DNA from 3 places in the Nostoc sp. FACHB-133 genome. Region 2 is predicted to be linked to each of the others. Evidence: predicted binding sites of a transcription regulator. Region 2 holds the regulator's gene; each other region holds the start of a gene.
The links. Region 2 encodes HrcA, which represses chaperone genes, less so after heat shock. Its sites were predicted from a motif close to TTAGCACTCNNGANTCNNGAGTGCTAA; they were not measured.
Positions count from the first base shown of each region.

Region 1: a site for HrcA is predicted at 3,041-3,067, ahead of groES (co-chaperone GroES). Genes of this name have one in related genera too.
Region 3: a site for HrcA is predicted at 3,176-3,202, ahead of groL (chaperonin GroEL). Genes of this name have one in related genera too.

Region 1 is NZ_JACJSH010000001.1:404,875-409,552, forward strand. Features, by position in the region: gene H6G86_RS01895 (hypothetical protein) at 1-36, shown strand, start outside; gene H6G86_RS01900 (DUF4351 domain-containing protein) at 29-862, opposite strand; gene groL (chaperonin GroEL) at 945-2,579, opposite strand; gene groES (co-chaperone GroES) at 2,711-3,022, opposite strand; gene H6G86_RS01915 ((2Fe-2S) ferredoxin domain-containing protein) at 3,395-3,856, shown strand; gene H6G86_RS01920 (response regulator transcription factor) at 4,186-4,678, shown strand, end outside.
Region 2 is NZ_JACJSH010000050.1:48,721-53,398, forward strand. Features, by position in the region: gene H6G86_RS28870 (DUF3352 domain-containing protein) at 1-1,612, opposite strand, end outside; gene H6G86_RS28875 (rhodanese-like domain-containing protein) at 1,770-2,102, shown strand; gene hrcA (heat-inducible transcriptional repressor HrcA) at 2,549-3,679, shown strand; gene H6G86_RS28885 (DUF2834 domain-containing protein) at 3,793-4,470, shown strand.
Region 3 is NZ_JACJSH010000004.1:275,664-280,341, forward strand. Features, by position in the region: gene corA (magnesium/cobalt transporter CorA) at 1-1,050, opposite strand, end outside; gene groL (chaperonin GroEL) at 1,461-3,143, opposite strand; gene H6G86_RS05740 (MraY family glycosyltransferase) at 3,302-4,384, shown strand; gene H6G86_RS05745 (cob(I)yrinic acid a,c-diamide adenosyltransferase) at 4,509-4,678, opposite strand, start outside.

The DNA.
Region 1 (4,678 bases), on a different contig from region 2:
CAGCAGATTACAAACTTAGTCTCATCAACTAAATAACTTTTCCCTCTCCTCTTCCTCCTCCGTGCTGTTCTAACCAAGCTACCAAATCAGCAATTTCAGAAAAATCTAACAACGCCTCTCCCAATTCCTCTAACTGTTCAGCAGATAAATTACTAACCTGCTCAACTAATGATCCATTAATATCACCAAAACGCCGTTTAAGTAGACGACTAATCAATTTAAACGCTTCCTTTTGAACGATATCTTGATAAATTACAGATTCTTTCATAATATCCTCCCGCAAAAATTGCCGAACCAAATCCTTTTCAAACCGCAAACCCGCTAGAATTTCTACACAACCTGCAATATTTTGTCGCTCCTCCCTATCTGGAATTGTAGCGACTCGTTCAGCCACTTGTGCCAGTAAAGTTTGTGGCGAGTCAGTTCGCGTCAAACTTGCTAAAGGTAACAGCGCCGGATTAGCCAAAAATAGTGTTGAATCTTGCTCCCAAAGACGAACAACCTGATATTGGTGAATCGTCGTGTTGTCCCGATATTCTTCAGTAAAAGCCATTTCGTTAGTAGTTTCTTGCAAAAATATTAGTACTTGCACTACAGGACAACGGTATTGGCGCTTCAACCTCACAGAATAATCGAGCATTCGGAAATTAAGCGCCGGATTAGATTTCGCCAAAGTTTGAAATTCAATGTGCAAAATTTGGTTAGCTGCTTGCAAAAATGTCACAGAATCCGCGCGAATTGGTTCAAGCGTGAGTTCCGTTTTTAAGACTTCAATTTGTTGTACCTCTACCCCAAGCAACCAACGCACAAACTCGGCTGGGTACTGTTCAGCTAAATATTTACAAGCGTTGTCGTAACTCACTCTCTTCCTCTTCTCCTGACACAAAAAAACAGCCACCTCCATCAGGAAGCAGCTGTTTTTCAACTTATGCAACTACAAAGTATTAGTAATCGAAGTCGCCGCCACCAGCACCAGCGCCAGCAGGAGCGCCGTCTTTTGGTTCAGGCTTGTCAACTATAATACATTCGGTTGTCAACACCATACCAGCGATGGATGCAGCGTTTTGCAGAGCAGAACGAGTCACCTTAGCAGGGTCAACAATACCAGCAGCTAACAAATCGACGAATTCGTTCGTTGCAGCATTGTAGCCAACGTTGAATTCTTTCTCTTTGACGCGTTCAGCGATCACAGCACCATTCTGACCAGCGTTTTCAGCAATCCGCTTCAGAGGTGCAGGTAAGGCGCGAACAACAATCAAAGCACCAATCAACTCTTCATCTTTAAGATTGCTCTTTGCCCAAACTTCCAATTCAGGAGCAAGGTGAGCCAGAGTTGTACCACCGCCAGGAACAATACCTTCTTCCACAGCAGCTTTGGTGGCGTTGATTGCGTCTTCTAGGCGCAGCTTCTTGTCTTTCATTTCGGTTTCAGTCGCTGCACCAACTTTCACGACAGCGACACCACCAGAGAGTTTAGCAAGACGCTCTTGCAGTTTCTCTTTGTCGTAAGAAGATTCGGTTTCATCGATTTGACGACGAATCTGTTCGACACGAGCTTTAACAGCAGCTTCGTTACCTTCGGCAACAATTGTGGTGCTATCTTTGGTGATGGTGATCCGGCGAGCTTTACCTAGGCTATCCAGCTTGGTGTTATCTAGCTTCAAACCAGCATCTTCTGTAATTAGTTGACCACCAGTTAAAACAGCGATGTCTTCTAGTAGTGCTTTGCGGCGATCGCCAAAGCCAGGAGCCTTAACAGCAGCCACGTTGAGTACACCGCGTAAACGGTTTACTACCAAGGTTGCTAAAGCTTCTTTTTCAATATCTTCAGCGATAATTACCAAAGGACGACCAGCACGAGCTACTTGCTCTAACACTGGTACGAGGTCTTGTACCAAAGCGATTTTCTTATCGGTTAGCAGTATGAAAGGCTCATCAAAAACTGCTTCCATCCGCTCAGGGTCGGTAGCGAAATAAGGAGAGATGTAGCCTTTATCAAAGCGCATCCCTTCAGTGATTTCCAATTCGGTGAACATAGATTTCCCTTCTTCTAGGGAAATTACGCCTTCCTTGCCCACCTTGTCCATTGCTTGGGCAATCATCTGACCGACTTCTTCGTCATTACCAGCCGAGATTGCACCAACTTGGGCAATAGCTTTGGAATCTTCCACCGGACGGGCGTGTTCTTTGATTTTGTCTACTAGAAAGGCAGTAGCTTTATCAATACCACGCTTGAGCGAAATTGCGTTAGCACCAGCTGCAACGTTCCGCAAGCCTTCTTTGACGATCGCATGAGCTAAAACGGTAGCAGTTGTGGTACCATCGCCCGCAGCATCGTTGGTTTTAGAAGCAGCCTGACGAATCAAAGCTACGCCAGTGTTTTCAATGTGGTCTTCTAATTCGATTTCTTTAGCGATCGTTACACCGTCATTAACAATTTGCGGTGCGCCAAATTTCTTTTCTAGGACTACGTTACGACCTTTGGGGCCAAGGGTAACAGCTACAGCCTCAGCCAGGATGTCAATGCCTCGTTCTAAGGCGCGACGGGCGTTTTCGTTGTAGATAATGCGCTTTGCCATAATTGTTTTAGTTGTCCTTTGTCATTTGTCTTTTGTTCTACCCTTCGGGAAGCCGCCCGGAGGGCGTCTACGTCATTTGTCATTTGTCCTTTGTCATTGGCTAATGACTAATGACCAATGACTAATGACCACTAAATAACGACTGCTAAGATATCTTTTTCAGAAAGCAGTACATATTCTTCGGTGCCGAGCTTGATGTCAGTGCCGGCGTACTTAGAGTACAGCACCTTATCGCCGACTTTAATTTCTAATTCCTGACGGCTACCGTCTTCGTTACGCTTGCCAGGACCAAGGGCAACTACTTCCCCTACCTGGGGCTTTTCCTTGGCGGTATCGGGCAAATATAGACCACCTGCGGTCTTTTCCTCTGAGGCGTTCACTTTTACGAAAACGCGATCGCTCAAAGGTTTAACTGTAGAAACGCTTAAAGATAAGGCTGCCATAATTATTTTCTCCAGAGATTAGCACTCTCAACCCCTGAGTGCTAATTTACCTAAAATTGGCATCCAATGGCAAGAATTCATTGAGTACGGGTTCCCGAACTAGAAGCTCGTTGATGTACTTAAGTATTAATGCCTAATTATTTATATCCTTCGGGTTCTGCTCTGTAAGTTACGTATATTTTTATATGGTCATAGGGAGTCGGGAGTCGGGAGTAGTGAAGAGTTTTCCCAATGCCCGATACTTATATTTGAGAGACTCTGCTCAGTACAAGTTGCCCAATGCCCCATTCTCTTCTCAGTCAACTTTATTTGCAAAGCTGGGAAATTGTTATAGAACTGTAATCAGGGAGCTGCTCGATAAGTAACAATACAGTGATACAGTCAAGCCATCAAATCCCCAAAGCCACTAAATCTCTAGTAGAATATAAAGCCCTGAGTAATTGTGTAGAAAGTTTCGGACTTGCAAAGATTCAGCGACACATTTTTATTTGCGCTGACCAGACAATTGCTAATTGCTGCTCAAAACGAGCTAGTCTGGAATCCTGGGAATACTTAAAAGAGCGACTTAAAGAGTTAAAACTTGATGAGTCGCAACAGAATTATTCCTTATGCATCTACAGAACTAAAGCCAACTGCTTGCGCGTTTGTTGTTCTAGACCCATAATGGTGGTTTACCTTGATGGTGCCTGGTATCGCCAAGCAAACCTAGAAGTTATTGAGCGGATCATCCAAGAACACTTAATAGGCAATAAGGTGGTAAAAGAATATGCGTTTTTCAACCATCCTTTGCCAGAAACTTCCCTAGTTTCTTGTGAACACCTCATAGAGGCTTAACAACCGAAGGATATGGAACAGCAGTAAGCTTTAAGAAAGTGCGGGTTGGTTTTGAGGTAGGGTCATCTTTAAGCCAATACTTACTTGTGAGTCAGAAGGATTATTATTTAATCAGTGTTTTTTCGCCCGCCACTTTCAATGCGATATATAATAGCGCATTATAGATACTACTGCTATACGTATCCTTGCTGGACTTTTGCTATCGAGCTATTAGTCTCTTGAAAATGCTCGGCATTTTTGAGACTTCGAGACAGCAAAGGCAAGTTAAGTAGGAAAAAGGACAACATCTCGAAATAACCCACCATAGAGGATAAATATTCAAGACTTTGATGGACCGAAGCGCGACAAGTGCCACTGCTATGAAAGAGCCCAGCATGAAAGATCACAAACGACTTCTATTGATTGATGATGACCCTAACCTCATCTTGCTGGTGAAGGATTACTTAGAATTCCGGGGATACGAAGTCATCACCGCCGAGAATGGACGTGAAGCTCTGGAAATTTTAGAGCAAGATGTTCCAGACATGATTATCTGCGACGTGATGATGCCGGAAATGGACGGATATACTTTTGTGGAACAAGTCCGGCAAAACGAACGCACCAGCTGGATTCCAGTTCTTTTCCTTTCAGCCAAGGGACAAAGTGCAGACCGAGTTAAAGGTCTGAACAAAGGTGCTGATGTTTATATGGTCAAGCCCTTTGAACCAGAAGAACTCGTAGCCCAAGTTGAATCCTCGCTGAAACAAACTATCCGTTGGAAAGAACACCAAGCAAAAGGAGGCGAAAATGGTTCCCGCATCCAGGTTCCCTTCGATGTGCAAT
Region 2 (4,678 bases):
TGTCAGTTCCATAACTGCTAACTGTGAGCGATCGCAAATTATCAAAAAACGGTTTCCCTAAAACTTCCGCTAGCTTGAGAATCGGTACTTGACGCTCTAACAAATTCTGACTCTTTATCCAGTCAAGATATATATAGCCTTGGTTTGGTAAGGGAATTGCAGCAATACTATCTTGGAAATTGGGATTGTCAACTAAGGAGTTATCCTTAGTTGTGAGAATTTCATTTATCGTTTCTAAGTCAGAGGTGAAAATTTCGTAATTTCCTAAAGTTGTATGCAATCCCCGCACTTTTGTTTCAATACTGAAAGATGCTCCTTCTTTAGGATCACTTTTTTTAGTCGCCGTAGTTAACTCTGTCCAAGCAGAGATTTTTTGCTTATCTATAGTCAGGGGATTAATGCTGAGTCCATTGGATGATGCGATCGCATCCAAACGAGCAATACCTTGTTCCACACTCTCAGATTTTTCCACCACAAAAATCCAATGAGGGGTTGTTTGCTCTTTCTCAGGTAACAATGCGATCGCATATTCTCCCTGTACCCAACTAAAAATATCCTCTGGTAAGTTTATACTCCAGCGTTTTTGAACATCTACTAAAGGTTTGGCTAACCGAGAAACCACATCTTCCCCAGAACCATATATAGTAGCTGTTGCTTGTCTCCAGAGTTTGGCTAAATCGCTGTCAGCCAAATTACTCAAATTTGAGCCAGAAATTGCCAAACCTGCCGACGCTGGAACATACTGCAATGCTCCTACAGGTTTAGATAGGGGTGCAGATGGAGTGAGAATTTCTGATGAAGTCAAAAATGTAGTTTCTGCTAGCAATCCTTTGGGATTCAACACCAGAGAAATAATTTCACTGTTATAAAGTTGTTCTGAAAGTTCTAAGCCTTGCCATTTTGCCACAACGGGAAGATTTAAGAACGCTACAGCTAAACCTCCTTTGGGCAGTTCTTTAGTAGCTTTTTGGTATTCGGGGGAGCTAGTCAAATTCAGATCGGGCGCTTGGACGTTATTAATCGCGTCTTTCAAGACTTTCGGATCGTTGGCAAACAACACAAAGCCTTCACCAACAACCGCACCTGCAAGCAAATCCTTCTCTGGTTGGGAATTGTCAGAAATCAGCTTTACGCCTTTATATTGTTCAACAGCTAAGGTTGCGCCAGATAAGGCCCGTTTAGAAAACAACAACTCGACAAACTCGCGGCTTTTCTCAGGTTGCTTGGTTGCTAGTGCTAACAGATATCCTGGCTGCTGTCCGTTTTCTGGATCGCGATCAATATCTAAGGTGGTGATAGCTAATGTAATTTCATTCCCTAACCAGGGTTGAACGTCTTGTTTATAATCTATGCCACTTTTGGCTAATAAACTGGTTTTGAGTTTAGATAGTTCCTCTTCGCGTTCCAACGCCTGCAACCGATCAGGATTCGTCAGCAGTGAAACCATTGCTGGCGAAAGTTTTGATACGAATATGGCTGCACCAGGCTCAGAGGTAGAAGCAATGAGATTAGCCGGATTTTTGGCGAAAAACCAGTAAAAGCCAGCGATCGCAATTAGCAATGCGATCGCTCCTGCTACGATAAAACCAATAAATGAACGTTGCCTATTCACATTAAACCTTTAAAAAAGACGGTTTACAGCCATTTAAGCAGAAAGCCTAACAGAATTTATCAGCCTTCTTGAGAATCGATACTCATGCAAAGGCAGAGATTTTCTGTCACCATAAATAAGATTAGGACTGTTTATAGGGAATTCTTTTAGTCAACCCATGAACCAGATTAGTGTAGAAGAACTGGCACAACGTCTTTCCTCTGGTGATGGAAGTATACAGCTAGTAGATGTCCGAGAACCAGAAGAATTGGCGATCGCTAACATTGAGGGCTTTGTCAACCTACCCTTGAGTCAATTTGCTGAGTGGGGACATGAAATACCTACCCTTTTCAATCCTCAAGCTGAAACCCTTGTGCTATGCCATCACGGTATTCGATCTGCCCAGATGTGTCAGTGGTTAATTGCTCAAGGTTTTACAAATGTGCAAAATATTTCGGGTGGTATTGATGCTTACTCCATCTTAGTAGACCATTCAATTCCCCAATATTAGCTTGTGTTTGGGTGCATTACTCAGATGGAACTTAATTCCATCTGGCTTTTGCTATTGTGAAAATAGCACTAAATTAGTTTAGGGACTCGCCAGAAAAGTTTGTAACTTTCTCCAATGGCTACACAACTTACGCAAATTTTCGACCCTATTCTTAGCTGTAATAGCCGCAAAAATACGTATACAACAATACTTTTCTAAGTGTAGAATTATGCAAAAATAAGGCAGAAAAGAATCTTGTAAATTCAAACTCTTAGCTTTTGATGCAAAGCTTAGATTCTATTGAGAGCGAACTTTTCAAGAATGGTGTACACGAACCTTAAAATTAATTATCACAATATAATTGTATAATTTGTTATCTTAATAAATTATTAATATTCCTTGTTTAAATCAAATCCAGAACTTTCTCCAGACTTTGATTAAAATTTGCCTCTAGCAAAACATATCCTATGGAAGTCCAGTTAACAAATCGGCAACAGCATATACTTTGGGCAACGGTACGTCACTACATTGCTACGGCAGAGCCTGTTGGTTCAAAGGCTTTAGGCGAAGAGTACGACCTGGGTGTAAGTTCAGCCACAATTCGCAATGTGATGGGCGTTTTAGAAAAATCTGGATTACTCTACCAACCACACGCTTCTGCTGGACGTGTACCTTCAGATTCAGGCTATCGCATTTATGTTGACCAGCTAATTACACCTTCTCTGCGTTCGCGCAGCGTGTCGCAGACAGACGCTACGCGGACAGAAACTTTAGGGCGAGAAATAGAGGTGGCATTACAAAAGCATCTCCAGTGGGAAGATCGGAGTTTAGAAACCCTACTGCAAGGAGCCGCGCAGATTTTAGCAACCTTGAGTGGTTGCATTAGCTTGATAACTATGCCGCAAACTACAACAGCACTATTGCGACATCTGCAATTGGTGCAAATTGAAGCTGGGCGGATCATGTTAATAGTTGTTACCGATGGTTATGAGACACATTCCAAGTTAATGGATTTGTCGCCAATATCAGAAGAGACACAACGAGATTCAGAGGTAGTCGATCGCGAGTTGCAGATTGTTTCTAACTTTTTGAATACCCACTTGCGGGGGCGAAGTCTGTTGGAATTAGCCAACCTCAACTGGAGCGAACTTGATCAGGAATTCCAACGCTACGGAGAATTCTTGAAAAATTCAGTTGCCGAATTGACTCGTCGCACTCTTGCGCCGACTACCACACAAATTATGGTTCGGGGTGTGTCAGAAGTTTTGCGCCAGCCAGAATTTTCCCAGTTACAGCAGGTACAAACGATTATCCACCTGCTGGAAGAAGAACAAGACCAACTATGGCGATTAATATTTGAGGAACCAGAACCGGAGGATGCTGGTAAGTCAAGGGTAACGGTTCGCATTGGCGCAGAAAATCCATTAGAACCGATACGCACCTGCACTTTAATTTCTTCTACCTATCGCCGAGGTTCAATACCTGTAGGAAGTGTGGGAGTTTTGGGGCCAACGCGCTTAGATTATGAAAGTGCGATCGCAGTTGTAGCATCTGCTGCTGATTACCTCTCAGAAGCCTTCAGTTATTTCAATCCTTAAGGTAAAGTTTAGGAATAAGCTGCTACGAGTCTAGACGAATGAATAGTGCGATCGCAGGTAGATAGCCCAATTTGTAGTGGCAAAATTAATAATTAATCCTACTTAAATATTTCATGGTTAGAAAAATTGCCTTTGGCTTCCTGTGGTTAGGATTCGTTATTTATGCTTTTTTCCTCGCACCTCCTGAGCAACCTGGTACATTCGAGTTAATTAAAAACCTTTCGACTGGACAGTGGGAAGGCGTTAACCCATTAGTAATAGCACTATTCAACCTCATGGGTATCTGGCCTCTCATCTACAGTGCAGTAGTATTTATTGATGGTAGAGGGCAAAAAATACCTGCTTGGTTATTTGCTACTGCCTCTTTCGGAGTCGGGATATTTGCCTTGTTACCCTACTTAGCCCTTAGAGAACCAAATAATCAGTTTGTTGGTAAAAAGAATATCTTACTCAAGCTGCTAGATTCTCGTGTGACTGGGATTGTGTTGACTGTAGCCACAGTTCTTCTAATTGCCTACGGTTTAAGAGGAGGAGATTGGGGCAGTTTTGTGCAAGAGTGGCAAACCAATCGCTTTATCAATGTAATGAGTTTAGATTTTTCCCTGCTTTGTCTCTTATTTCCTGCATTACTAGGGGATGATATGGCGCGTCGCAGTTGGAAAAATCCACAGACATTCTGGTTAATAGCGTTGATACCGCTATTCGGGCCATTGATTTATTTGTGTGTGCGTCCACCTTTACCAGAAGTGGGCGTAGAGGCAATACCCAGTCAGCAGCCAGCTGCAAATTAAAGCACTTTTTAATTCGTAATTAAAGAAAGTTTCAGCCGGGGATTTAGACCAATTCTCACGAAAATCCTGATATATATAGATTTCTCGTAGGGGTATGGCATTGTCCATTGATGTCAACTTAAGAAGATAAAGCCATATTTGTTGGGTGTAAGCCTCAATCTCTCAATGGCGCTTACGCCTAGTTTTTACTAATCCAAGTAATGCAATG
Region 3 (4,678 bases), on a different contig from region 2:
AAGTGGATAACCCCAATACCAATTCAACTCAGGCATATTATATGGCGATTTTTCGGTATTGAAATTCATACCATATATTCCGGCCACAAAAGTCAGTGGAATAAAAATTGTTGAAACTACCGTTAGCACCTTCATGATTTCATTCATTTTATTGCTCACTGCCGAAAGGTACACATCCATTAATCCAGATGCTAGTTCTCGATAAGTTTCTACCATGTCCATAACTTGCACTGTATGGTCATAACAATCTCGCAAGTAGATTCGCACTTCTTCACTAATCAAATCACTGCCATCTCGAATCAAAGAATTAATTGCATCTCGCTGGGGCCAGATAGCACGACGTAGTTGCAGTAGTTCTCGCCTAATTTGATAAATATTTTGTAGTGTTTGTGGGGTTGGTTTAACTATTACCTCCTCTTCCAACTCTTCGATTCGCTCTCCATAAAGCTCCAGCACCGGGAAAAAGCCATCAATAATCGCATCTAACACGGCGTAAGCTAAATAATCTGCTCCTTGCTTACGGATGATCCCTTTGTTTTTTTCAATTCGCGATCGCACCGCTTCAAAACAATCATGTTCTGGTTCTTCTTGGACTGTCAGTAAATAATTTTTACCTAATATCAAACTCACTTGCTCGCTGTAAAAACCACACGATCTTTCCTTTGGTACTACCATGCGGGCAATGAATAGTAATTGATCTTCATAATCTTCGGTTTTAGGACGCTCTGGTACATTGACTATATCTTCTAAAACGAGAGGATGTAATTCAAAAACGTGACCCAATCGTTGTAATATATCTTGACTGCCTAAACCTTGTACGTCTACCCAAGAAATGGATTCCATCTCCAGATATGGAACACATTCTTCTGGAGTTGCCATTTGTTTGCGGATGAAATTGGTTTGGTTATAGTCAATCAAGAAAATTATCGGTGGCGGAGAATCTTCATCAATAAAAATTGTTCCAGGTATAGTACCTGGTTGGTGATGGAACTCATCTTTTTTATATAGCCTAGTTACTATTTTGGGAAGACGACGCAGTTTTCGTACCATACAATATTACCTACATTGGGAATTGGGAATTGGCAATTGGGAATTGGCAATTAAACAAGTTCCTCTTTTCACAGTTCTTAGTAAAGAAGTAAAATTCCCTACTCAGCACCCATGAGGCGTTTTTATTTATTTCAGCTTTTGCTATTAATATTACAAAAATTAATACAAAGACTATAATTTTTGAATTAAGCAGTTCTTTAGATTTGGGAATTTAGGAATCGGCATTTTTTTTAGTCGTTAGTTGTATTCATGACTAATTACTGATAACCATGATGATGACTTTTATTTATGCCCAGCTACTTCCCAGCAATAGAGATAACATATCGGCTCTGAATCAGCAATGCTATAAAAAAACAGTTTGCCTTAACAAGACAAACTGTTGAAAAAATATTTATCTGGGTGAGCAGAAGTTAGAACATGCCCATGCCGCCCATACCGCCCATGCCACCCATACCGCCCATGCCACCCATGCCGCCCATACCGCCCATGTCAGGAGCAGCAGCAGCGGATTTCTTCTCTGGCTTTTCAACAACGATCGCTTCGGTGGTTAAGACCAAACCAGCAATGGAGCCAGCATTTTGCAAAGCTGAACGCACGACTTTGGCGGGGTCAATAATACCAGCAGCAATCAAGTCTTCAAATTCGCCAGTAGCGGCGTTGTAGCCAATGTTGAACTCACTATCCCGGACTTTCGAGACGATTACAGAACCTTCAGCACCAGCGTTGTCTGCTATTTGGCGCAAGGGGGCTTCTAGCGCTCGTTCGACAATATCAGCCCCAATTCTTTCTTCGTCATTTTGTAGGGTCTTTTTAATCTCTTGTACCTTCTTAGCTAGGTGAATTAGAGTTGTCCCACCACCAGGAACAATACCTTCTTCCACAGCAGCTTTAGTAGCATTCAGCGCGTCTTCAATTCGCAGCTTACGGTCTTTGAGTTCGGTTTCGGTTGCCGCACCCACTTTAATCACTGCCACACCGCCAGCGAGCTTGGCGATGCGTTCTTGCAGTTTTTCTTGATCGTATTCAGAATCGGTTTCTTCCAACTGTCTGCGAATTTGACCAATCCGCTTTTGTACTTCTGGCTTGGTGACACTGCCAGCTACAATGGTGGTGCTTTCTTTGTCAATGGTGATTTTGCGGGCAGTTCCCAGCGCTTCTAGAGCAGCGGTATCCAAACTTAAGCCAATTTCTTCCGAAATCAACTGTCCATCGGTGAGAATAGCAATATCTTCTAACAAAGCTTTGCGGCGATCGCCAAATCCAGGTGCTTTAATGGCAGCCACAGCTAGTACACCCCGCGCTTTGTTCACTACCAAAGTTGCCAAGGCATCACCTTCGACATCTTCAGCGATGATTAGCAAGGGCTGACCAGAACGGGCGACTTTTTCCAAAATTGGTACTAAATCTTGGATGCTGCCGATTTTTTTATCTGTCACCAAGATGCGGGCGTTTTCAAATTCCACGATTTGCCGCTCGTTGTTGGTGACAAAGTAGGGTGAAATGTAACCCCTGTCAATCTGCATCCCTTCAACTACTTCTAGTTCAGTTGTCAGGGATTTAGATTCTTCAACGGTAATTACACCATCTTTGGTGACTTTTTCCATTGCTTGAGCTAACATTTGACCAACTTCTTCATCGTTACCAGCAGAAACAGTGGCAACTTGAGCGATCGCACTTCCTTCTACTGGCTTGGCTATCTTGGCAATTTCCAGTACCAATGCCTCAATAGTTTTGTCGATCCCGCGTCTCAAGCTAACTGGGTTACTACCCGCCGCGACGTTCTTCAAACCTTCCCGAATCAAGGCTTGTGCTAAAACTGTGGCGGTGGTTGTACCATCCCCAGCAACATCTTTAGTTTTTGAGGCCACTTCCTGGATGAGTCTTGCACCAGTATTTTCCAAAGGATCTTCTAATTCAATTTCCTTGGCAACAGTGATACCATCGTTGACAATTTGAGGTGCGCCAAATTTTTTCTCTAAAAGGACATTACGACCTTTAGGCCCCAAGGTGATTTTTACGGCATCAGCAAGGGCGTTAACACCCCTTTCTAGAGCTCGCCGCGATTCCTCGTCAAATGCAATAATTTTCGCCATGTTTTATTTCTCCAGCGCTTCCATTAGACAATTTAGCACTCACAGAGCAAGAGTGCTAATCTCTCAATCAGCTCAAGTTACAAATGGAAATAAAAAAAATTGATTAATATACAGGTGATGTTCTTTATAGATACTGGCAGTAATGCTTGAATTGGGAGATGAATCTAGACAACTCCCTTAAGTACCTTGGCATTGCCGACCCTAGCGGCACCGGCTGGTTGGCAGTAGTATTTACGTTTCTTTTGGCTTGGCTTGTAACGTGGCGTTCAATTCCGACAGTCCGCAAATTCGCCTTACGGGTAGGTTGGGCTGACCAACCCAACGCTCGGCGACTCAATCGCGAACCTTTACCCAATGCAGGGGGGCTGGCTATCTACGCGGGTGTCATTGCCGCACTGGTATTAGCTAGCCTTTTACGACCGATCGAACTCCAAAACGTATTGGCTCAGGTGCTCACTATTCTGTTAGGAGGTTCGATATTAGTCCTGGTGGGCTTTATCGACGATCAGTTCGGCTTACCACCCTCTATTCGATTGTGGGCGCAAATTGTCACAGCGCTGTTGCTGGTAGCTAATGGTATCAGTGTAAGAGTGCTGTTTGGTACTCCCATTGACTCGTTACTGTCTATGTTGCTGACGGTACTGTGGGTAGTAGGAATTACCAACGCCATCAACTTGATGGATGGTATGGATGGTTTGGCAGGAGGAATCAGCTTTATTACCGCTATGAGTTTGTTGGGGGTTGCAGCCCAATTTAATAACCGTGCGGCGGCAATCTTGGTACTCGCAGCTTTAGGAGGTGCTGCATTAGGCTTTTTGCGCCATAATTTTCATCCGTCACGAATTATTATGGGTGATGCCGGAGCATACTTTTTTGGCTATGTGCTGGCAGCAACTAGTATTTTAGGCAAACTGCAACAAAACACAGTTTATGCACTAATTCCCACGGTTTTATTTCTATTGTTGCCAGTAATAGACACTACCCAAGTATTTGTACGGCGGCTACTAGCAGGAAATAACCCTCTTAGTACTCCTGGCAAAGATCATCTGCACCACCGCTTACTTGCTTGGGGACTTTCCCAGCGCCATGCTGCGTTCACGCTTTGGTCAATTACCTTATTTTTCAACTTGCTGGCAATGAGAATACAAGGCATGAGTTTGGCTGTGATGATGACTACCGCCAGTAGTATTGTCATTCTTTTGGGCTTTACTGTCTGGCAAAGAATACGCCAACAGCCTTAGTTGCTTGTAGGGTCGGCATTACAATGCTAGCCCTACTGGTCTGGTTTTTTCTCAATTCACCAAAAATTCAAGCTTGAGAACATTACGAATTACGAATTACGAATTACGAATTCAGATGCAACATCTAAAAATCTACCCCTCGTTTAAGTTCTACACCTTGATTTGCATAATGTTTGTGGCAATAAACCTCTGAATGAACGCTAGCCAAGTCGAAGTATGCTGGTTGATTTTGACAGCGGCCAGTGATGATGATTTCGGTGTCGCGGGGTTTGCGGAGCAAAGCTTGAACAATGG